4 regions of the Arthrobacter sp. 10N43 genome follow, and region 3 is predicted to be linked to each of the others. Evidence: predicted binding sites of a transcription regulator. Region 3 holds the regulator's gene; each other region holds the start of a gene.

Region 1 (5,171 bases), on a different contig from region 3:
GCATGGGCGGGGTCTGGGTGGCCACCCGCACCCCGGCAACCAGCACCTCCGTGCCATTGCGCAGTCCCAGCAGCTTGTCCGCGGTGGTGACGCCGAGCCGGTCCAGCAGCGGCCGGTGGCTGGTCATCAGGTGCTCCGTGACGTCCACGGCCATCAGGTCCAGTTCAGCCCGGACGTTATCCACCATGCTCGGCGCCGGGAGAACCGCCTTCAGGTTCTTCAGTTCAACGTCCCCCAGCGGCAACGCCAGCTGGCCTTCAATGACCTCCACGCCCTTCCGCGAGGAACGGCCCTGGAGCTTCTGCAGGTGCTGGACCAGATCCGCCCTGTTGGCTGCTCCCCCGGACGCCTTATGCAGCGAATCGAAGGCGCCCAGCTGCGCAAGGCGTTGGATGCTGAGCCTGCTCAGCCGTGACCGGGCGCGCAGGTCGGCCAGCGAATCGTAGGGCTGGCCGGCCACAATCCGCTTCAGCTCGGCACCGGAAAGCCCGAAGATGCCGTTCAGGCTCAGCCTGATGCCTAGCCTGCCCCGGTCCGGCCCGGATTCCACAGGCTCCACCCGGTACTCCGCCTGGCTCCGGTTGATGTCGAGGGGCAGGATGGGGATGCCCAGCCGGCGGGCCTCGGCCACGAGCAGGCGTTTGGGGTACATGCCGGGGTCGTGTTCCCAGAGTCCGGCGAGGAAGGCCTCCGGGTGGTGCGTCTTGAGCCAGGCCGACTGGTAGGTGGGCACGGCGAACGCGGCGCCGTGGGCCTTGCAGAACCCGAAGCTGCCAAAGGCTTTCAGCGTGCCCCAGACCTTGTCCACCACCTCGGGACTGTAGTTTCGTGCCCGCGCCTCCTTCCGGAAGAACTCCTCCACCTTGGCCTCCAGCACCTCGTTGCCCAGCGCCCGGCGGAACTCGTCCGCGCGTGCCAGCCCGCACCCGGTCATCACGTCGAAGGTCTTGAGGATCTGTTCGTGGAAAACGGTGACCCCGTGGGTCTCCTTGAGGACCGGCTTGAGGTGGGGATGCGGGTAGACCTCGGGGGCGAATCCGTGCCGGTGCTCCAGGAAGGGCCGGACCATGTCGGATTTCATCGGGCCGGGCCGGAACAGCGATATGTCAATGATGAGGTCGTTGAAATCCCGTGGCGCCATCTTCCCGATCAGTTCGCGCTGGCCCGGGGATTCGATCTGGAAGCAGCCCAGGGTGTGGGTGCTGCGGATCAGTTCAAAGGTTGGCTCGTCATCGAGCGGGACCGCGTTGAGGTCGATGCGCCCGTCCTCGGCGATGTAATCCGGGCCGGCCCCGTCCGTGCCGGCCGGATGCGCGCCGGCGGCGACCACCTCGGCTTTGGAGGGGTGGAGCCGGATGACTTCCCGGACGGCAAAGGCCATGGCGCTCTGCATCCGGACGCCCAGGACATCGAGTTTGAGCATGCCCATGGGGTCCATGTCGTGCTTGTCGAACTGGCTCATGGGCAGGCCAAGGCCGCTGGGCTGGACGGGGGTGCGGTCCAGCAAGGTGGCATCGCCGAGGATGACCCCGCACGGGTGCATGGAGATGTGGCGGGGCAGCCGGTCCAGCCGCTCCGTGAGGTCCACCAGCAGGTCCAGCTGCTGGTTTTCGGTGAAGCCGCGCTGCTCGACCCGGTCCGCAAACTCCTTCAGTTCGGGTTTCTCCGCGAGGGCTTCGCGGAAGTGCCGTGCCGAGAACCGCCACAGCTGCTTGGCAATCTCCCCGACCTCTCCGTCGTCCATGCCCAGGGCCAGGCCGGCGTCGCGCACGGCACCGCGAGCGCGGTAGCCGTTCTGCATGCTCATCAGCGTGACGCGCTCGGCGCCGAAGCGTTCAAAGATCTTCCGGTAGACGTTGTGCCGTTCGGCGCTTTCGACGTCGATGTCAATGTCGGGCAGGGTGGCGCGGTCGCGGGAAAGGAAACGTTCAAAGATGAGGTCGTGCTGGAGCGGGTTTACCTGGCTGATGTCGATCAGGTAGTTGACCAGGCTGGAGGCGCCGGAACCGCGGGCGGCGGCCCGGACGCCCAGGTCCAGGATCATCCGGGAGACCTCTGCGACGGTCAGGAAGTAGGAGGCGAACCCCAGCGAGTCGATGATCCGGAGCTCGTGCTCCAGCCGGCTCCGCATCTGTTGTTCCTGCCGCCCGGTAATTCCCGGGAAACGGCGGCCGATGCCGGCCTCACAGCGCAGGGTCAGCTCTGCGAGCGCGTCGCCGTCGATCCCGATCACGGAGGCTTCCGGGACCACGGGCTGTTTCCAGCCCATGTCTGCCACGGGATCCATGCGGCAGCGGTCCGCGAGCGCCTCGGTCTGGGCGAGGAGCCGTTTGAGGTCCGCCGTGCCGTAGCCGGCGGCATGGATGATCTCCTTGCCCAGCTGCAGCATCTGGGCCGCCGATTTGAGCCAGCCCTGCCCGTTGGGCTGCAACAGAGGGGCGGCGGAGAGCTCGGGGAGTGATTTGAGCGTCCGGGCCGAGTCCAGCACATCGGCCGTGGCCGCGCCGTCCTCGGCCACATACCGCACGGCGTTGCTCAGGACGGCGGGCACCCCGTGTTCAGCCGCGAGCTTCAGCATGCGCACCGCGTGGGCGGTGCTCAGGGGTTCCCCGGGCGGGCTGAGCTGGGACACTGCTTCCGCGGCGAGCGTTCCGGGAGGCATGGCGTCCAGCCAGCGTTTGAACAGGGTGCGGGGCCGCAGGTACCGCCGGCCGCCCATGGCACGGCCGACGTCGGAGTCCGGGCCGATCAGCACCGTCAGGACCGGCTGCAAGGTTTCCGGGTGCAGGGTGCGGGAGGCCAGTTCGGCCCGGGTGACGGCCACCGGTACTGCTCCCCCGGCCTTGCCCGTGGTGCGGGCATGGGCGTCGGAGATCAGACGGCACAGCGCCCTGTAGCCGGCGCCGTTGTTGTGCCCGTGCGCCAGCACGACGACGCGTCCCCCGAGCTGGGTGCGGAGGTCGCCGTCGTCGTCAAATACCGCGAGGTCCACGCCGACGATCGCATCCAGGCCGGCGGCCATGCACGCCTTCAGGTGCTTGACGGTTCCGTAGAGCCCGTCGCGGTCTGTGCAGGCCAGGGCGGTGGCGCCGTCGGCGGCGGCCGCGGCGGCCAGCTCGTCCGGCCAGGAGACGCCATAGTGGGCGCTGAAGGCAGTGGAGACGTGCAGATGGGTGAAGCTCATGCTGTCTCGGGCTTCCGGAGGGGCTGCAGCGCGTCGTGGATCCTCAGGAGCCGCCAGCGGCCGCTTCCGATATGCCTGGTCAGGTCAAGGGTGAGAGTGGAGGCCCCGGCGTGGTCACCGGCGGCACGGACCTGGACCCGCCAGATCTCGTGATCCACCAGTCCCGGCCCGCTCCCGAGCGGCGCCCGGCTTTCTTCTGCCCACCACTGGCGGCGTTCAAACCAGCGGACAGGTTCAGCGCAGACCGTGTAGCGACGTCCGGCCCAGTCCAGGCGCAGGGGCTGGCCCGAGGGCGTGCAGGCGACATCCACGGACTCGCTGAACATGCCCACGTTGCCTCCCGACCCAGTCCGGGCTGGGCCGGCCCAGTCCCCGCTTTGGCTTTCCCTGTCTACTTCAAGTTCCAGCTACTTCAAGGTCCAGCGCTTCTGTATTGATTCGAACCCGTATTGATTCGAACCTGAATTTATTCGAACATATCTTCGAATAAAATCAGTCTACGTCGAAGAGGCGACAAAACCCAGATCGGGGGTGGACGGACGATGGCACAGGTAGCAGGATTGAGCCATGAGCTCCCATATCGCACTCCTGAAGCACGTAAAGGTCGCCGCCAAGAATTCAACCTTGGTGGCGACCTTCGATATAGACGGCAATATCCCGGGGCAAGGCGCCTACGTGGTGGGCCTGCTGGCAGCCGAGCCGGACTACTCCCATCAACGCAGACTGGGCATTGAGTTCATGAACGGCGAGGCGGTCTCCTTCTACTTCTTCAACCATGACGGCACGGAAGAGAACTTCGACCTCAAAGGCGTGGAACACTCAGGAAACACCATCACCGGAAACTTCCCCATCGCGACTGTCCTGGGCCTGCCCAAGGGCCACCTCATGACCGCCTTCAGCGATTGTGACGGCCGGGACTACCAGGCCAACGTGCCTGTCGAAGAGGCCCTCTAGGCGGCAGGAACCGACCCCGGCCGTGCGGAAGTGGCGGCTGCGCGGGCCTTAATCAGTCCAACAGAAATCCGTTGCAGTCGAAGCCGTGGCGGCACGCTTTCGGTCGCTTTCCCGACGTCGGCGGAGACAATGCCGACGAATGTGGCATACCCCCTACCCGCCTCAGGATCCCGCCCCGACCCCTCGACGCCGGGCCGCGATGTGCTCGGCGACCATGATCGTGGGGATGTTGATGTTAGCCGACGGCGGTTCAGGAAGGATCGAGGCGTCGACTACCGAGAGGCCCGGCACTCCGTACACCCGTCCCGAGGTGTCGACCACAGCGCCGGCCCGGGGGTCCGTTCCCATCGCACAGGTACCCACGGGGTGGTGGTAAGTCGTGGCCGTGGCCTTGATCCAGGTGCGAACGGCGACGGCGTCAGCCACCAGGTCCTTCTGGGGCGCGAGCCGGGAACCGCCAGTGATCCGGGTCAGATGAGGGTGGGCCGCGGCGGCGTCCGCGAGCTGCAGGCCCTCCACCAATCGATCGATGTCCACCGGATTGCGGAAGTACCCGAGGTCGATGGCCGGTGCGGCCGTCGGGTCGAGTGTGAGCAGCCGCACCTCGCCGCGCGACGCCGGCTTCAACAACGCAGCGGCGAGCATGCAGCGGTACCCGTCCCCGAGCCGGTACGGTCCGCAGACCATGAGCTGGAGATCCGGTGGATCCGCCGCGGAACTCCGGCTGCTCCGGGCTGTCGCCAGCATCTGGAAGATGGGAGGGTCTCCGAGTGGCTGGAGACAGGGCAGGTCGATTGCCACCCACGGGTGGTCGGCAAGATTCGTCCCCACACCCGGCAGGTCGATCGTGACGGGCCTGCCCAATGCGGCTACGTCCGCGGCGGGGCCGATGCCAGAGCGGATGAGCAGCGCGGGCGAATGGTAGGCGCCAGCGCAGACAATCACCTCATCGGCCGCGATGATCTCGCCCTCGGAGGACCGGACACCTATCGCACGCCCGCGCCGTAGCACGACCTCGGCGATCGGACAGGTC
Region 2 (5,171 bases), on a different contig from region 3:
GTCCCTTTTCATGGTCCAGTCCGGTCCGGCCCGTATTCCGGCGTGGCCGAGGCCGATGGAGCCGCGGCCGTAGCGTCGGGTCACGTCCTCTAAGAGGGTTCCGATGCGGCGTTCCTCGTGCGGGTTCTCGAACAGGGCCAGCGGTGCCTGGTTGCCGGTGGGCCGCAGGTCGGTGACCATAATGCCGGCTCTCGCGTACCTGATGCCTTCGTGGATCTGGGGGAGGAGGGCGTGGGCGGCCTTGGTGAGCAGAACTGGGTCCGCGGTGGGCATCGGCAGCGGAACGCAGACCGAGGGGTAGGAGGTGTCTTTCGGGTTGAAGTGTGAAGTGCCGGCGAACGCGGTGAGGACTTTGGCCTGGAGGCCGTGCTTGGCCAGCCGCGCCGAAGCCTGCTGGCCGTAGACGCTCAGGACCTGCCGCATGCTGGCCTCGGTGGTGATGGGCGTGGCGAAGGAGCGGGAGAAGATGAGCTGGTCGCGGCCGATCCGTTCCTCCTCCATCGGGATGCAGGGGGTGCCTTGCAGTTCCAGGACGGTGCGCATCATGACCACGGAGAAGCGATCCCGGATCGTGACAGGATCGGCCCGGGACAGGTCAAAGATGGAATGGATGCCCTGGCCGTTGAGCCGTTTGGTCAGTCGGGTGGCGACACCCCAGATCTCGATTACGGACAGGCGCCGCATCAGGGATTCCCTGTCGGCGGCGGGTACGGAGTCCCAGTGGCAGACGCCGTCGAAGGCCGGGTTGTGTTTCGCCCATTTGTTGGCCAGTTTTGCCAGGGTCTTGGTCCCGGCGACCCCCACGCAGACCGGTACGCCGACGTTGCGGCGCACGGCGGCCTTCATGGTCCGCCCCAGGGCGATGAGTTCACCCGGGGTGCCTTTGACGCCGAGGAAGGCCTCGTCAATGCTGTAGACCTCCAGCCATGCCGAGTAGCGGCCGAGCAGTTCCATCACCCGGGCGCTGATGTCGCCGTAGAGCTCGTAGTTGCTGGAGAGGGCGACGAGTCCCCACTCCTTGGCCCGTGGGGCGATTTTGAACCAGGGCTCCCCCAGGGGGATGCTGAGGGCCTTGGCTTCCGGGGACCGGGTGACGGCGCAGCCGTCATTATTGGACAGCACGACGACGGGCCGGCCCTCCAGGGACGGGTCGAACGCCCGCTCGGCCGAGGCATAAAAGCAGTTCACATCCACGTGTGCGATCTGGGGCATGCGGCGCATCGTAGCGGGCTTAGACATGGTTCTCCTCAGGCATCGCGTGCCTCAGACATGGTGCAGGCACCGGGTCGCGACGCCCCAGATGACCAGGTCCGCGACCGACGGGACCCGGATGTCCGGGTACGCCGGATTCTCCGCCTGCAGCACGACGCCGGCGGCCGTGACCCTCAGCCGCTTGATGGTCAGCTCCCCGTCCAGGACGGCAATGACAACGGACCCGTCCTTGGGTTCCAGGGCCCGGTTCACGATCAGTTCATCGCCGTCGCTGATCCCGGCACCTTCCATCGAGTCCCCGGACACGCGCACGACGTACGTGCTGGTGATGTCCTTGATCAAATGCTCGTTCAGGTCGATCCGCCCATCAAAGTAGTCCTGCGCGGGCGACGGGTACCCTGCCGCGACCGGGACCGGGGAGATCAGCACCGACAGCAGCGACATGCCCGCGTCTATTACGCGGGGACCGACAACAACGCCCACAACACACCCTTATTCGAATATATGTTCGATGCATTCAGTGTATCCGCCCGGTCCGACAAAAGACCTTCCTCGCGGCACTGCTACCGCTGAAGGAGGGGATCCGGACTCCAGATCGCCCATCCCTTCAGTAGCATCACCAGCATGACCACATGCTCTGTGCTGCGCTGTCCCGAGACTCCGACGGCCCTCTTTCGGCTGATGCCCGGTTCCAACCTGGAAGCGCCTGTCTGTGCCGGACACAAAGCGATCTTGGAGAGCGGTGCCCGGTGGATGGTCAACGGTGGCACCGGCTCGCCGTCTAACGAGGGTCCCAAAGGGTCCGCTGGAATTACCATCCTCATGCCCGAAGCACCCTAGCGCGGACGGTGACCGAGAGGCCTCCACGGCTCGGCTCGGCTGCCGGCGTCAGGGAGCGGGGTGTTCCGGCTTGAGCTCGATCGGGTAGCCAGAGTCTTTGCAGGCCTTGGCCAGGCCAGCGAAGGATTCGCTGAGTTCGGCCCGGACATCAGAGATGGTGTAGTCACCGTTTGCGCGGCTGGTGCCGGCGTCGTCATACCTGACCTGTCCGATCACGACTGCCATCATGTACCTCTGGACTTCGCCCAATGCCACATTCCGGGCGTCTGGTTCAGTCTTGTCGGCAAGGAGCTTTAGGGCGGCTCCGTAGGAAGTTCCGCCGGATTCCAGGGGCCCTGCCTGGGCCCCCAGATCGACCGAGTTGTAGGCCGTTTCGAAGTTCCGGCAGGGAGCCTCGTTCGCCGCGACGGTGCAGCCGGACAAGACAGCGGCCAGGGTGGCGGCGAGGAGGACTGGAAGTGCTTTCACTGGCTCATCCTAACCAGAAGCGAACCAACAGCCCTACGGTGTGCTTTCTCTTAGCGCCGTGCCGTAGTACTCAGTGCTGTTCCTGGTTGCGGCCGACACAACGAGGTGCCGCCGGCTCAGTCGCTGTGCGAAGTACCCCTCGTACGGCAACACGGTGACGGCGTCGATTCCGCTTTCCCACGCCGGGGTCAGTTCCTGGAGGCTTCAGGCTTCAGCGTTTCAGCCGAGGACCCGATACCGCACGTGGGTTACGAGGCCGGTACCGCTCACTTCCGTCGGTTCAAGCTTGAGGTTGCCGACGCCGTCGAGCAGCCGCTCGCCCGCTCCCAGGACCATCGGCGCGATGTGGAGCCGCAGCTCGTCGATCAGCCCGGCCGAGAGGTACTGGCGAACGATATCCGCCCCTCCGGCAATGGCCACGTCCTTGCTGCCGGCGGCCAACCGCGCCTGGGCCAGCGCAGATTCGATCCCATCGGTCACGAAGCTGAACGTAGTGCCGCCCTGCATCTGCAGGGGCTCGCGCGGATGATGGGTGAGGACGAATACGGGCGCGTGATAGGGAGGCTCTTCACCCCACCATCCCCGCCATTGTTCATCCCACGGCCCGGGGCCCGCGAACATGTTCCGTCCCATGATGTAGGCGCCGGCCGCGAGGATGCCTTCGCGCGCGGCCGCGTTGGCCTCGGGTTCTTCAAACTGCCATCGGTGCAGGCGCTCGCCGCCCTCGCCCAATGGGGCCGCCAGGCTTTGGTTCGGGCCGGCAACGAATCCGTCAAGGGAGATGGTCAGATCGCACGTGACTTGGCTCATGGGCCCATCATGCCATCACCGTGGCGGTTCTAGTCCGGCCGGAGCCCCGCAGTTGTCGCCGTCGTGCCCCGCCCAAGCCGTCCTGGCCGGGCAGAGCGGCGCCAGGCCGTACTGCTTCCATTTCCAATCTATCCTCCGCCCCCGGGCTTGTGGCAAGCCCCCGGTGGTGCCGCATAATCGCCAGTGGCCAGAACCTACGGAACGGGAGAAACGAAATGATTGAGCATGCGGTGGTGATCGTCGGAGGAGGCCCGACAGGACTGATGTTGGCGGGTGAGCTGGCGCTCGCGGGCGTCGACGTCGCCATTGTCGAGCGGCGCGCCGACCAGGACCTCCCGGGCGCGCGCGCCGGCGGTCTGCACTCCCGCACCATCGAGGTCCTCGACCAGCGCGGAATCGCCGGTCGGTTCCTCTCGGAGGGACAGGTGGCCCAGGTCGCAGGGTTCGCCTCCAACCGATTGGACATCAGCGACTTTCCCACCCGGCACCCCTACGGGCTCGGGCTGTGGCAGAAACACATCGAACGCATACTGGCCGGCTGGGTCGACGAACTGGCCGTGACGATCTACCGCGGACGCGAAGTCGTGGGGATCGCGCAGGACGGCGCCGGCGTCGACGTCGAACTCTCTGACGGCCAGTCGCTGCGGGCGGAATACGTCGCCGGGTGCGACGGCGGCCGCAGCCTGGTCCGCAAGGCGGCCGGTATCGATTTTCCCGGGTGGGATCCGACGACCAGCAGCCTGATCGCCGAGGTCGAAATGGTGGAGGAACCGGAACTAGGCGTCCACCGCAATCCCTTTGGCATTCATTCCTTCGGCAAGCTGGAGTACGAGATCCACGACGGGCAGGTGGTCTACAAGGAAGGCGGCCCGGTGGGGGTAATGGTGACCGAAGAACACGTCGGACCCGCGACACAACCCACCCTGCGCGACCTCAGCGACGCCCTCATCGCCGTCTGCGGGACTGATTATGGGGCCCACAGCCCCACCTGGATTTCCAGGTTCACGGACATGACCCGGCAGGCGGCCGCGTACCGTGACGGGCGGGTCCTCCTGGCGGGCGACGCTGCGCACGTGCACGCCCCGGACGGTGGGCAGGGCCTCAACATCGGTGTGCAGGATGCAGTGAATCTGGGATGGAAGCTGGCCCTGGTGGTTAACCGGACAGCCCCGGACAGTCTCCTGGACACCTACCACGCCGAGCGTCACCCGGTGGCTGCCCGCGTGCTGCGCAACACGATGGCGCAGACGGCGCTTCGCCGCGCGGATGACCGGATCAAGGCCGTCGGCGAGGTCCTGGCCGAGCTCCTCAGCATGGAGGAGCCGCGCAAACGCTTCGCCGCGATGCAGTCCGGTCTGGATGTCCATTACGACGTCGGCCATTACGACGCCGGCGAAGGTCACCCGCTGCTCGGCCGCCGCATGCCCGATCTCGACCTGGTCGCCCCGGACGGCACCCTGCGGCTCTTCGCCCTGCTCCATGATGCCCGGCCGCTCCTGCTCAACCTCGGTGCGCCCGGGGCGTTCGACGCTATTCCGCTGCCGGATCGGGTGCGGCCGATCGATGCTGAATACGGTGGCCGGTGGGAGCTTCCGGTGCTCGGGGAAATCCCGGCTCCCACCGGTGTGCTGATTCGGCCCGACGGCTATGTGGCCTGGGTGGGGGAGCGCACCGAGGCGGGGCTCGCTGACGCACTGAGAGCCTGGTTCGGAGCCTCTGCCGTGGCGTAGGCACTCTGCCACTGTGGAGCCGGCCCCGCCCGCCGCCGGTTACGTGGGGTGGCGGCCTGTACCGCTGGGAGCTGCAGGGATGCGGATGGCTAACCAGGTCAAGGTTCAGTC
Region 3 (5,171 bases):
CGGCGCCGGCGCCGGCATGGGCTCGCGTGGTCCCGGTGAAACCAAGATCGAACTGGACCGCCGCCGGATCCGCACCCGGATGGCCAAGCTGCGCCGCGAAATCGCCGCCATGAAGCCGGCGCGGGAAACGAAGCGGGCCAACCGCCGTCGTAATGCCGTCCCCTCGGTAGCCATCGCCGGGTACACGAACGCCGGGAAGTCCTCGCTGCTGAACCGGCTGACCGACGCCGGAGTGCTGGTGGAAAACGCCCTGTTCGCCACCCTGGACCCCACCGTCCGCAAGGCCGAAACGGCCGACGGGCTGGGGTACACCCTGGCGGACACCGTGGGATTTGTCCGGTCCTTGCCCACCCAGCTCGTGGAGGCGTTCCGTTCCACGCTGGAAGAGGTGGCCGACTCGGACCTGATCCTGCACGTCGTGGACGTGTCGCACCCGGATCCGGAGGGCCAGATCGCGGCCGTCCGGAGCGTCTTCAGCGAGGTCGACGCGCGCAAGGTTCCGGAAATCATCGTGCTGAACAAGGCCGACGCCGCGGACCCGTTCGTGGTCGAGCGGCTCAAGCAGCGCGAGCCGCGCCACGTGGTGGTCTCGGCCCGCACCGGTGAAGGTATTCCGGAGCTGCTCAAGGCCATCAGCGACGGCATTCCGCGGCCCAGCGTGAAGCTTGAACTGCTGATCCCTTACAACCGCGGGGACCTGCTCAGCAAGCTCCACGAGACCGACGCCGAGATCCTCAGCCTCGACCACGAGGAAACGGGTACGCGGGCCGTGGTGATGGTGCGCGAAGGACTCGCCGCTGAACTGGATCCCTTCATCAGCAATGACTGAGGCTGCGGTGACCAGGGCTGACGCTGAAGCTGCGGACGCCGACGCAACCGATGGCGCGGACGACGCCGACGCGGATGCGACCGAGGGCGCGGCCGGCGAGGAGTTTGTCATCAAACTGCTCGACCGTGCCGTGTCCGGCATGGGCGGCCAGAGCCGCGATGGGCAGCACGAAATGGCCCGGCAGGTGGTGCGCGCAATTGACAGCGGCGACCACCTGCTGGTCCAAGCCGGAACCGGCACCGGAAAGTCGCTGGCGTACCTGATTCCGCTGATCGCCCATTCGCTGACCAGCAACAAGCCCACCCTGGTCTCCACGGCGACCCTGGCGCTGCAGACGCAGATTGTCGGGCGGGACCTGCCCAGGCTGCTCAAGAACATTACGCCCGCCCTGGAGCGGCCCGTGAAGGTCGCCCTGGTGAAGGGCCGGTCCAACTATGTGTGCCGGCACAAGCTCGAGGGCGGCTTCCCGTCCGAAGAGCCGTCCGAGGGCCAGCTGTTTTCCCTCGGCGAGGACACCAGCGTCCCGCACTTCGCGGCGGCACTTGGCGGGCCGTCCTCCCAGCTGGGCAAAGAAGTCGTCCGCCTGCGTGAGTGGGCCGAGGAGACGGCCACGGGGGACCGCGACGAGCTCATGCCCGGCGTCACGGACCGAGCCTGGCGTCAGGTCTCGGTCACCTCCATGGAGTGCCTGGGCGCGCAGAAATGCCCGCTCGCGGCCGAATGCTTTAGCGAACTGGCACGGCAGAACGCTGCCGACGCCGACGTCGTGGTCACCAACCACGCCATGCTCGCCGTGAGCGCCTTCGAAGGCCTGGCGGTGCTGCCCGAGTACGACGTGGTGGTGGTGGACGAGGCCCACGAACTTCAGGACCGGGTCACGGGCGCGGTCTCCGGCCAACTCTCCGTGGCGATGGTGCACGCCGCAGCATCCGGGGCCCGAAAGCACACGGGCATCACCGTGGACGCGCTGAACAATGCCGCCGCACACCTGGAACTGGCCATAGACGGCGTCCCCAGCGGCTTGATGCCCAACGGCCTGAACTCCGAACAGCTGGACTGCATCGACCAGCTGCGCGACGCCTGCCGCGCCGCACTGTCCGACTCGAAGGGGGACAGTTCCACGACGGCCGACGGCGGGCGCCAGCTCGCCCGCTCGCGCCTGATGGTGATCCTGGAACTCTGCGAACGCCTCCTGGCCGCGCGCGAAAACCGCGAGGTCGTGTGGTTCTCCCGCAACAGCACCTTCGACCCGGCACAGGGCTTCTCGCAGCCCGACGAGAGCGCGCCGGCGTTGATCAATGTTGCCCCGTTGAGCGTCGCGGGGCGTTTGCGTGAGGGCCTGTTCGCCGAGCACACCGTCATCCTGACCTCGGCCACCCTGGCCATCGGCGCAGCCTTCGAGCCTGCCGCCGGCGGCCTAGGCCTGGTCGGCAACGGCGCCCCCAGCTGGACCGGCGTCGACGTCGGATCGCCCTTCGACTATCCGAAGCAGGGCATCCTCTATGTCGCCCGGCACCTGCCCAAACCCGGGCGCGGGACATCCCCTGAAGCGCTGGACGAACTAGAGAAGCTGATCCGCGCGTCCGGCGGCGGTGCCCTGTGCCTGTTTTCCTCACGGCGCGCGGCCGAGGACGCAGCCGAGGCCATGCGGCCCCGGCTGGGCATCAGCATCCTGTGCCAAGGGGAGTCGACCATGACCGCACTCGTGCGCCAGTTCGCCGACGAACCGGACACGTGCCTGTTCGGAACCATGTCCCTCTGGCAGGGCGTCGACGTCCCTGGCGTGTCCTGCCGGCTGGTGGTCATTGACCGGATTCCCTTCCCGCGGCCGGACGATCCGCTGATGACGGCGCGCTCCCGGGCCGTCGCCCAGGCCGGCGGCAACGGCTTCATGTCCGTCTCCGCCACACACGCCGCGATCCGCCTCGCGCAGGGCGCAGGCCGGCTGATCCGCTCGACGTCGGACAAAGGCGTGGTGGCCGTACTGGATTCGCGGCTGTCCACCGAGCGCTACGGCGGATTCCTGCGTGCCGCGCTGCCCCCGTTCTGGCCGACCACCGATTCCTCGATTGCCATGGCTGCCCTGGAGCGGCTCGCCAAAGAGTCGGGACAGGCCGCCAAGTAGGCGGCCGCGCAGCCAGCGGACCAGAAAACGCAAAGGTCCCCGTCCGGATTACCGGCGGGGACCTTTTTCTGGGTGCAGGTGTTCTTTGGATGTACGTGGTCCGGGATGACCCCGGCCGCAGCCGTCAGAGGGAGCGGAGAACCGAGACGACTTTGCCCATGATGACGGCGTGGTCGCCCAGGATGGGTTCGTACTGGGTGTTCTGCGGCAGCAGCCAGGTGTGGCCGTCCCGCTGGCGGAAGGTCTTGACCGTGGCTTCGTCGTCCAGCAGTGCGGCCACGATGTCGCCATTCACGGCGTCGCCCTGGCGCCGGACAACCACCCAGTCGCCGTCGCAGATGGCGGCATCGATCATCGAGTCGCCGGCGACCTTGAGCATGAAGAGTTCGCCATGGCCCACGAGCTGCCGGGGCAGCGGCATGACGTCTTCCACCACCTGGTCCGCGAGGATCGGCCCGCCGGCGGCGATGCGTCCGACGAACGGCACCATTGCCGTGTCGGTGGCGCTGGCGAGTTCGGTGACCGAGAGGCCGCCGACGGCCCGCAGGCCGCTGGACTTCTCGACCCCCGAAATCGCCGTGGTCCCCTCATCCAGGGTCAGCGGCATGAGCACTTCCATGGCCCGGGGACGCTTGGGGTCGCGCCGCAGGTAGCCAAGCTTTTCGAGCTGGGAGAGCTGATGGGTCACGCTGGACAGGCTGGCCAGGCCGACGGTGTCACCGATCTCGCGCATGGAGGGCGGGTAGCCGTTGTCCGTGACGGAGCGCTGAATGGTTTCCAGAATTTTCTTCTGCCGGACGGTGAGGCTTTTGGGGGCCCGTGCGGGTTGTGGGCTCCGCGAGGAGGCCCTGCCGCCGGTGGCTTGTGCTGCCATGTTCGCCAATGCCTTTCCGTTCCGCCCGGCCGCCATGTCTGGTCACCGGGAACTTCCGGCCTGAAAATGTCAGACCCTGCTGATCAACTACCAATGTTCGAATCAACCGGCGATGTTCGAGTCGTAAAAGTTCGAGTCGCAAGTGTTCGAGTCACAAGTGGTTGTCCTGTCCCTCAAAAATAGGCCAGCTGCAAGGCTTTTTCAAACATTTGTTCTAGCGAGTCTCGACATCGTTCGTTAGTAAGTGCTAAAACAGAACAAGCAAGGTTCGAATATGTGTTCGAGTTCGGAGCTCCGGCTCCGAAGGCAATGTTCGGTTCTATGTTCGAAGGTTCGGTCGGTTGGCGGCGAGTACGCGGAGTACGCCGGGCGGCACCGTATGGTCCAGGAGGGCTCAGTTCATGTCAGCTTCAAGCGCGTTTCACGGCACTTTTGTTCATGGCGTCACGAATCAGCAGCGCCGTGCGAGTCACAACGTCACTGGTCACGGCAGCATCGGCCACGGCAACATCGGCCAGGGCAGCCACGGCAACGTGTACCCGATTGGCGCCGGCCGGCGGCCTTCCGCGGCACCGGCCGCGGTGCAGGGTCTGAGTGCCGTTGCTTCGGTCAGCCGGAAGCAGCCGCCGCTGCGGCTCACACGTCGCGGACGTTTCGTCTTCTTTGGCGTCCCGCTGATCCTGCTGGCGGCGCTCATCCTCTCGTTCAGCGGATTCCTCAACGCCCCCGCGAAAGCGGCGGATTCCGCGGACCAGCTCTCGCTGACGCCCACCGTTTCGGTGACAGTGCAGCCGGGGGAGTCCCTCTGGGCCATTGCGGGCTCCGTCGCCCCGGAGCGCGACCCCCGCGATGTCGTTGCCGATATCGTGCAGCTGAATAACCTGGACGCCGCGCGTGTGATGCCGGGCCAGCAGCTGTTCGTGCCGTCAAAGTAGCTCCATCCACCTGGCCTCTTGTGCCGTCGCGGGCGTCACAGTTTCAGGGCCCGTCCCGCTACCACTTAAACTGGTCACGTGACTGACCAGCTTGAGCGCCTCAACCGACTGCCCCTCCGAAACAATCTGCGCGGCCTGCGTCCCTATGGCGCGCCCCAGCTGGACGTCCCCATCCTGCTCAATGTCAATGAGAACACCCATGGTGTCCCTGCCGATGTCCGCGAGGCCATTACCGAGGCCGTAAGCGCCGCCGCCGCCGGGCTGAACCGCTATCCGGACCGCGAGTTCACCGAACTGCGTATTGCCCTCGCCGAATATCTTGGCCACGGCCTGGACGCGGAGAACATCTGGGCCGCGAACGGCTCCAACGAGGTCCTTCAGCAGATCCTCCAGGCGTTCGGTGGCCCC
Region 4 (5,171 bases), on a different contig from region 3:
GTTAACGGCGCGTGTCGCCGGTCTGGGACGAGCTGCTGCATTATCGGTTCCGGGTCCTCCATGAGTTCGGAGAGGCGGCGGTGGACCTGGTCCAGGGTCGGCAGCGTGAATTCCGTCCGGATCCCTGCCCACGTCTGCTCGTTGATGGGTCGGCCGTTCACTCTTCTTCGGTTGTTTCGTCGGCGTCGCTGATGCTGTCGAGCAGCCAGTGCGTGGAGAGCGGGTTCCGGCGGAGCGTGGCGGTCCGGAGGGCGGAATGGGTGCCGGAGCGGACCTGAACTTGCCAGTATTCGATGCTGACCAGGTCGCCGCTGCCGACGGCCGCGGTGCGGCGGGTGTCCCACCAGGCGTCTCTGCCGTACCAGTGCCGGGATTCCGTGTCGGGATCGACAAGCCAGATCCGTCCGTCGTGTCGGATGGCGAGGGGTTTGCCCGCCGTATCGAGTCGGACCAGTGTGGCGTGGTTCAGCGGGGCGGTGTCGATGATGGTGCTCATGGAGTGGTGCTCTTTCGTGATGCTGTCGTGCTGGTGTGTTTTGGTTAGGCGGCTTTGACGAGGGGGAGTTCATCCCAGTGCGTGGTGTAGCGGGGAGAGAGCATGTCCCTTTTCATGGTCCAGTCCGGTCCGCCCCGTATTCCGGCGTGGCCGAGGCCGATGGAGCCGCGCCCGTAGCGGCGAACTACGTCTTCCAGCAGGGTGCCGACGCGGCGTTCCTCGTGGGGATTTTCGAACAGAGCCAGCGGTGCCTGGTTGCCGGTGGGCCGCAGGTCGGTGACCATGATGCCGGCCCTGGCGTACGGGATGCCCTCGCAGATGCGGGGCAGCAGCGCGTGGGCGGCTTTGGTGAGCAGGACGGGATCGGCGGTGGGCATCGGCAGCGGCACGCAGACCGAGGGGTAGGAGGTGTCTTTCGGGTTGAAGTGTGAGGTGCCGGCGAACGCGGTGAGGACTTTGGTCTGGAGCCCGTGTTTGGCCAGCCGGGCCGAGGCCTGCTGGCCGTAGACGCTCATGACCTGCCGCATCCCGGCCGCGGTGGTGATGGGGGTGGCGAAGGAGCGGGAGAAGATGAGCTGGTCCCGGCTGATCCGTTCTTCCTCCATCGGGATGCAGGGGGTGCCCTGCAGTTCCAGGACGGTGCGCATCATGACCACGGAGAAGCGGTCCCGGATCATGACCGGATCGGCCCGGGACAGCTCCAGGATGGAATGAATCCCCAGAACGTTCAGCCGTTTGGTCAGCCGGGTGGCGACGCCCCAGATCTCAATCACCGACAGGCGGCGCATCAGGGATTCCCTGTCGGCGGCGGGGACGGAGTCCCAGTGGCAGACACCGTCGAAGGCCGGGTTGTTCTTGGCCCATTTGTTGGCCAGCTTCGCCAGCGTCTTCGTGGGTGCGATCCCCACGCAGACCGGTACCCCGACATTGCGCCGCACTGCAGCCTTGATGGTTCGGCCCAGGGCCAGGAGTTCGTCCGGGGTGCCTTTCACTCCGAGGAAGGCCTCATCGATGCTGTACACCTCCAGCCAGGCCGAATACCGGCCCAGCAGCTCCATCACCCGGGCACTGATGTCCCCGTACAGCTCGTAGTTGCTGGAGAGGGCAACGAGTCCCCATTCCTTCGCCCGCGGGGCGAGTTTGAACCAGGGCTCACCCATGGGGATACCGAGGTCCTTCGCTTCCGGGGACCGGGTGACGGCGCAGCCGTCGTTGTTGGACAGCACGATGACGGGCCGGCCCTCCAGGGACGGGTCGAACGCCCGCTCGGCCGAGGCATAGAAGCAGTTCACATCCACATGCGCGATCTGCGGCATCCGCCGCATGGTGGCAGGCTTAGACACTGCGCGCCTCAGACGTGATGCAGGCACCGGGTCGCGACACCCCAGATGACCAGATCCGCGACCGACGGGACCCGGATGTCCGGGTACGCCGGATTCTCCGCCTGCAGCACGACCCCGGCTCCGGTGAGCCGCAGCCGCTTGATCGTCAGTTCCCCGTCCAGGACGGCCACGACCACGGACCCGTCCCGTGGTTCCAGGGCCCGGTTCACGATCAGTTCATCGCCGTCACTGATGCCGGCGCCTTGCATGGAGTCGCCGGAGACCCGCACGACGTAGGTGCTGGTGATGTCCTTAATCAGGTGCTCATTGAGGTCGATCCGCCCATCAAAGTAGTCCTGCGCCGGCGAGGGATACCCGGCCGCGACGGGGACCGGAGAGATCAGCACCGACAACAACGATGCGCCCGCGTCTATCACGCGGGGACCGACAACAACGCCCACAACACACCTTTATTCGAATATATGTTCGATTCATTCAGTCTACTGGTGTGGGCCGACAAAAGAACTATTCAGGTTCCGGACCGGTCGCCGGCAGGACGGGTTGTACCCAATGGGGGGCGGCCGGAGGATTTGCAGGTACTAATCAGAACGTTGAAGGAGGCAGAAATTTGATGGCCCGATCAGTAGGGTGACTGCATGGATGAAACGCCGCGATTCCGTTCACCGCGATGGTGGCCTTGGGCCATCGCGGTCCTCCTCGTGATCACCGTGAACATAACGCTTCTGGGGTATAAACGGGGCGAGTGCGTTGACTACACAATCGAGTCTGGCGCTACGAGCATGTGTACTAGCGGCCCCGCGCTCAGCATGGATGGCACGTGGATTTTCGCGGCGGTGAGCGTGGCCGCCGTCGTCTACTTCGCGCGGCGCCTCGTGCATGCAGTTCGAGCCCGTGGGGACTAACCGGACACGGACAAGGTAACGAAGGCGCTAAAATAGCCCGGGCCCACACCAAAGCCGAACGATGCCGGCTAAACCTTTCGGCTGCGCCAGGTGGCCCGCCGCATCTACCGCACGCTCAACGCCGCCGCCGGCAGCGAAATTGGGGGTTGACGAGATATAGAAGCTTCATAGAAGAGTCGATGGTTGGAAACCACCCAGCCTGAGCTGTTCGGAGGGCTCCACCTGCCCCCAGTGGGCACAACCTGGTGAGGTCGTTTGCTGCCTGGCACCACGTGGTTTTTGTTGGGCAGATGAGGAAAGCCTCCGCGCGAGTCCAGGACTCAAGCGCGGCGACTCCCGGCTCTCCAAGCTGGGGGGACTGGAGAGCCGATGTAAGTGTACTAGCGGGCCTGACCTCATGGCCGCTGGAGACGCGACCTTCCGGTCACTGTCGGGGAGGGCGGCCACGGGTCCGCCCGGTCTGCCACCCGGGAGCTGCATCGTCCAGGAGCTTGACCTTCAGTGGGTCGAGTTCGCCGCGGCGGCGTTTGTACCGCTGGGTGTGGATCCATACCCCGAGGGTGTGTTCGCGCTCCGAATCGGTGCTTTGGTGGCGGGGCCAGTCGTTGCCTTCCTCGCGGTAGGCCACGAGCTGGGTGAGGTGGTCGTGCCAGCGGGCCTCGTCCTCGGCTTCCCTGCGGTTGTCGGCCCACCCGGGCACCCGGGCAAGGCCGTCGCTGTAGGCCGGGTCAAGGGTGCCGGCGGCTGCTTCGCGCCGCCGCGCGGTCATCCATCGCGACATTGACCTCTCACGTCTGTCACTGGATCGCCAGCCGGGAAGCCTGCCTTCGGCCGTGACCCAGGCGATGACCTCCTCCATGCGGGCAAGGTCCGTGGGGGAGGGGTGAGGAACGGGGGCGGCGCCGGCCGCGGCCTGGTGCTCGGCCTCAAGGCCCGGGTCCTGCCGGCGGGCAATGACCAAGTGGTATCCGACGGCGGCGGGCTCGGCACGCACGAGGGCAGCGATGCGTTTCCGGCTCAGCCCGAGCCGGTACATCAGCACCCATTCCGCGTCGGGAGCCCGCCGCAACCGCCTGTCCATAGTGGACCCATCCTGCCACGGCCCGTCGCAGGACTTTGCCGTGCCCAAATCTGTTGCTTTTGCCACCGTCGGAGCCTGCCTTGCCGGGGTGGCTCCGGTGCCGGGTTAGGTCAGGTCGGGCCGGGTGTCAGTCCGTGCCGTTGAGGTCGAAGTCCAGGTCGAGGTCCAGCGGCGAGTTCAGCCGTCTCCAGGTGGAGGTGACCGGTGCGGTGGTCAGCGCGCGGGCGATCGGCATCCGGTCTGCGGCTACGAGCTGGTCCAGGTTCAGGCCTGTCAGGGCGGCAATGTCTCGGATGGGGACCTGGAAGGTGCGGAACGGGCCAAGCGGGGGAGCCTCGTCGATGGCGCCGGGCCGCGGGATGTCGGGCAGGTTCGCGAGCTCGGGTGTCTGGTCCACGATGTAGCCGGTGGCGGCGAGGTCCCCGTGGTGGAGGAAGACGGCGACCTTGAAGTACCGCAGCGGGATGTTCACGCCGCGGTAGGCGGGGTCGGTGTCACTGAAGATCGGGCCCGTGAAAACGACGAGGCGCCGGCCGTTGTCGGCGGCGTTGTCCTGTAGGTAGGTTTCCAGGCCGAGCCAGAGGTTCAGGCCCTGGTTGAATGTTGCCGCCTGGGGTGCGGCGTTCGTGTAGTGGAAGGTGTCCTCGTTGGCGCGGGCTGCCTCGTCCCGGGTTTCGCCCCAGACGGCTGAGGCGCGGCGGACCAGGTGGCCGCGGTCGATGTCGTTGCGGGCGTAGATCTTCTCGCCGGTCTGCTGGTCTTCGCCCAGCCGGGGGTCGAGCCGCCACTGGATGCCGGAGCGGTCCAGGTTGATCAGCTTTGCCCCGTCTATCCCCAGGGCCGTCACCGCGGCCAGGCGTTTGTCCGGCCGCATGAGCACCGAGAAATGCGTGTAGGGCAGAAGGACCGTCTCGACCCCTGGCAGGGTCGGAACGGGCACCGGCACGCCGAGGAAGGCGGTGTCGAAACCGGGCCGGTCCGACAGGTCGCGTGGAGCAGCAGGGCCTGGTTCTAGCAGCAGTTCATCCATGCCCGGACCCTAACAGCCGCCGGTGACAACGACGTGAATTTAGCGCCTTCCGCTCAAAGGTCCAGGGCCCGAAGGCGGGGGAAACCCCCGGCCCGGCTAGCGGGCACCGCGGGTTCAACGACACTGCTTTCGGGCGTCCGCTGGCGCGGCCGGCTGTTGGGGCCAGTGTGTCCGTCGCAGGGCTCCGGACACCCCGGACCTGTTTGCCTACGGCGTTTTTTGGCTGCTGTCCTTCGGATTATCGTGCCCGCTCCGGCCCCCTCCAGCCCCTCCTTCGCATGAACGCAATCGCTACCGCGACCGTGACCACCAAGGACAC

What was found. The regulator LexA, encoded in region 3, represses DNA repair genes until DNA is damaged. The targets are predictions, from matches to a motif close to TCGAACANNTGTTCGA.
Region 1: the regulator LexA is predicted to act here: its motif matches at 3,655-3,670, upstream of AC1DDO_RS04140 (DUF6504 family protein).
Region 2: the regulator LexA is predicted to act here: its motif matches at 1,709-1,724, upstream of AC1DDO_RS02940 (LexA family protein).
Region 4: the regulator LexA is predicted to act here: its motif matches at 2,293-2,308, upstream of AC1DDO_RS16760 (LexA family protein).

The regions. Positions count from the first base shown of each region.
Region 1 covers NZ_JBFTIA010000002.1:334,268-339,438, forward strand. The annotation lists gene AC1DDO_RS04135 (DNA polymerase III subunit alpha) at 1-3,184, opposite strand, end outside; gene AC1DDO_RS04140 (DUF6504 family protein) at 3,181-3,516, opposite strand; gene AC1DDO_RS04145 (hypothetical protein) at 3,752-4,138, shown strand; gene AC1DDO_RS04150 (GMC family oxidoreductase) at 4,301-5,171, opposite strand, start outside.
Region 2 covers NZ_JBFTIA010000002.1:82,383-87,553, reverse strand. The annotation lists gene AC1DDO_RS02945 (Y-family DNA polymerase) at 1-1,239, opposite strand, end outside; gene AC1DDO_RS02940 (LexA family protein) at 1,264-1,695, opposite strand; gene AC1DDO_RS02935 (hypothetical protein) at 2,101-2,520, opposite strand; gene AC1DDO_RS02930 (dihydrofolate reductase family protein) at 2,740-3,330, opposite strand; gene AC1DDO_RS02925 (FAD-dependent monooxygenase) at 3,351-5,060, shown strand.
Region 3 covers NZ_JBFTIA010000005.1:51,644-56,814, reverse strand. The annotation lists gene hflX (GTPase HflX) at 1-829, shown strand, start outside; gene AC1DDO_RS11935 (ATP-dependent DNA helicase) at 822-2,954, shown strand; gene lexA (transcriptional repressor LexA) at 3,079-3,828, opposite strand; gene AC1DDO_RS11925 (LysM peptidoglycan-binding domain-containing protein) at 4,230-4,763, shown strand; gene AC1DDO_RS11920 (histidinol-phosphate transaminase) at 4,842-5,171, shown strand, end outside.
Region 4 covers NZ_JBFTIA010000009.1:74,937-80,107, forward strand. The annotation lists gene AC1DDO_RS16750 (hypothetical protein) at 158-496, opposite strand; gene AC1DDO_RS16755 (Y-family DNA polymerase) at 541-1,821, opposite strand; gene AC1DDO_RS16760 (LexA family protein) at 1,848-2,279, opposite strand; gene AC1DDO_RS16765 (helicase associated domain-containing protein) at 3,166-3,822, opposite strand; gene AC1DDO_RS16770 (DNA/RNA non-specific endonuclease) at 3,950-4,852, opposite strand; gene AC1DDO_RS16775 (hypothetical protein) at 5,131-5,171, shown strand, end outside.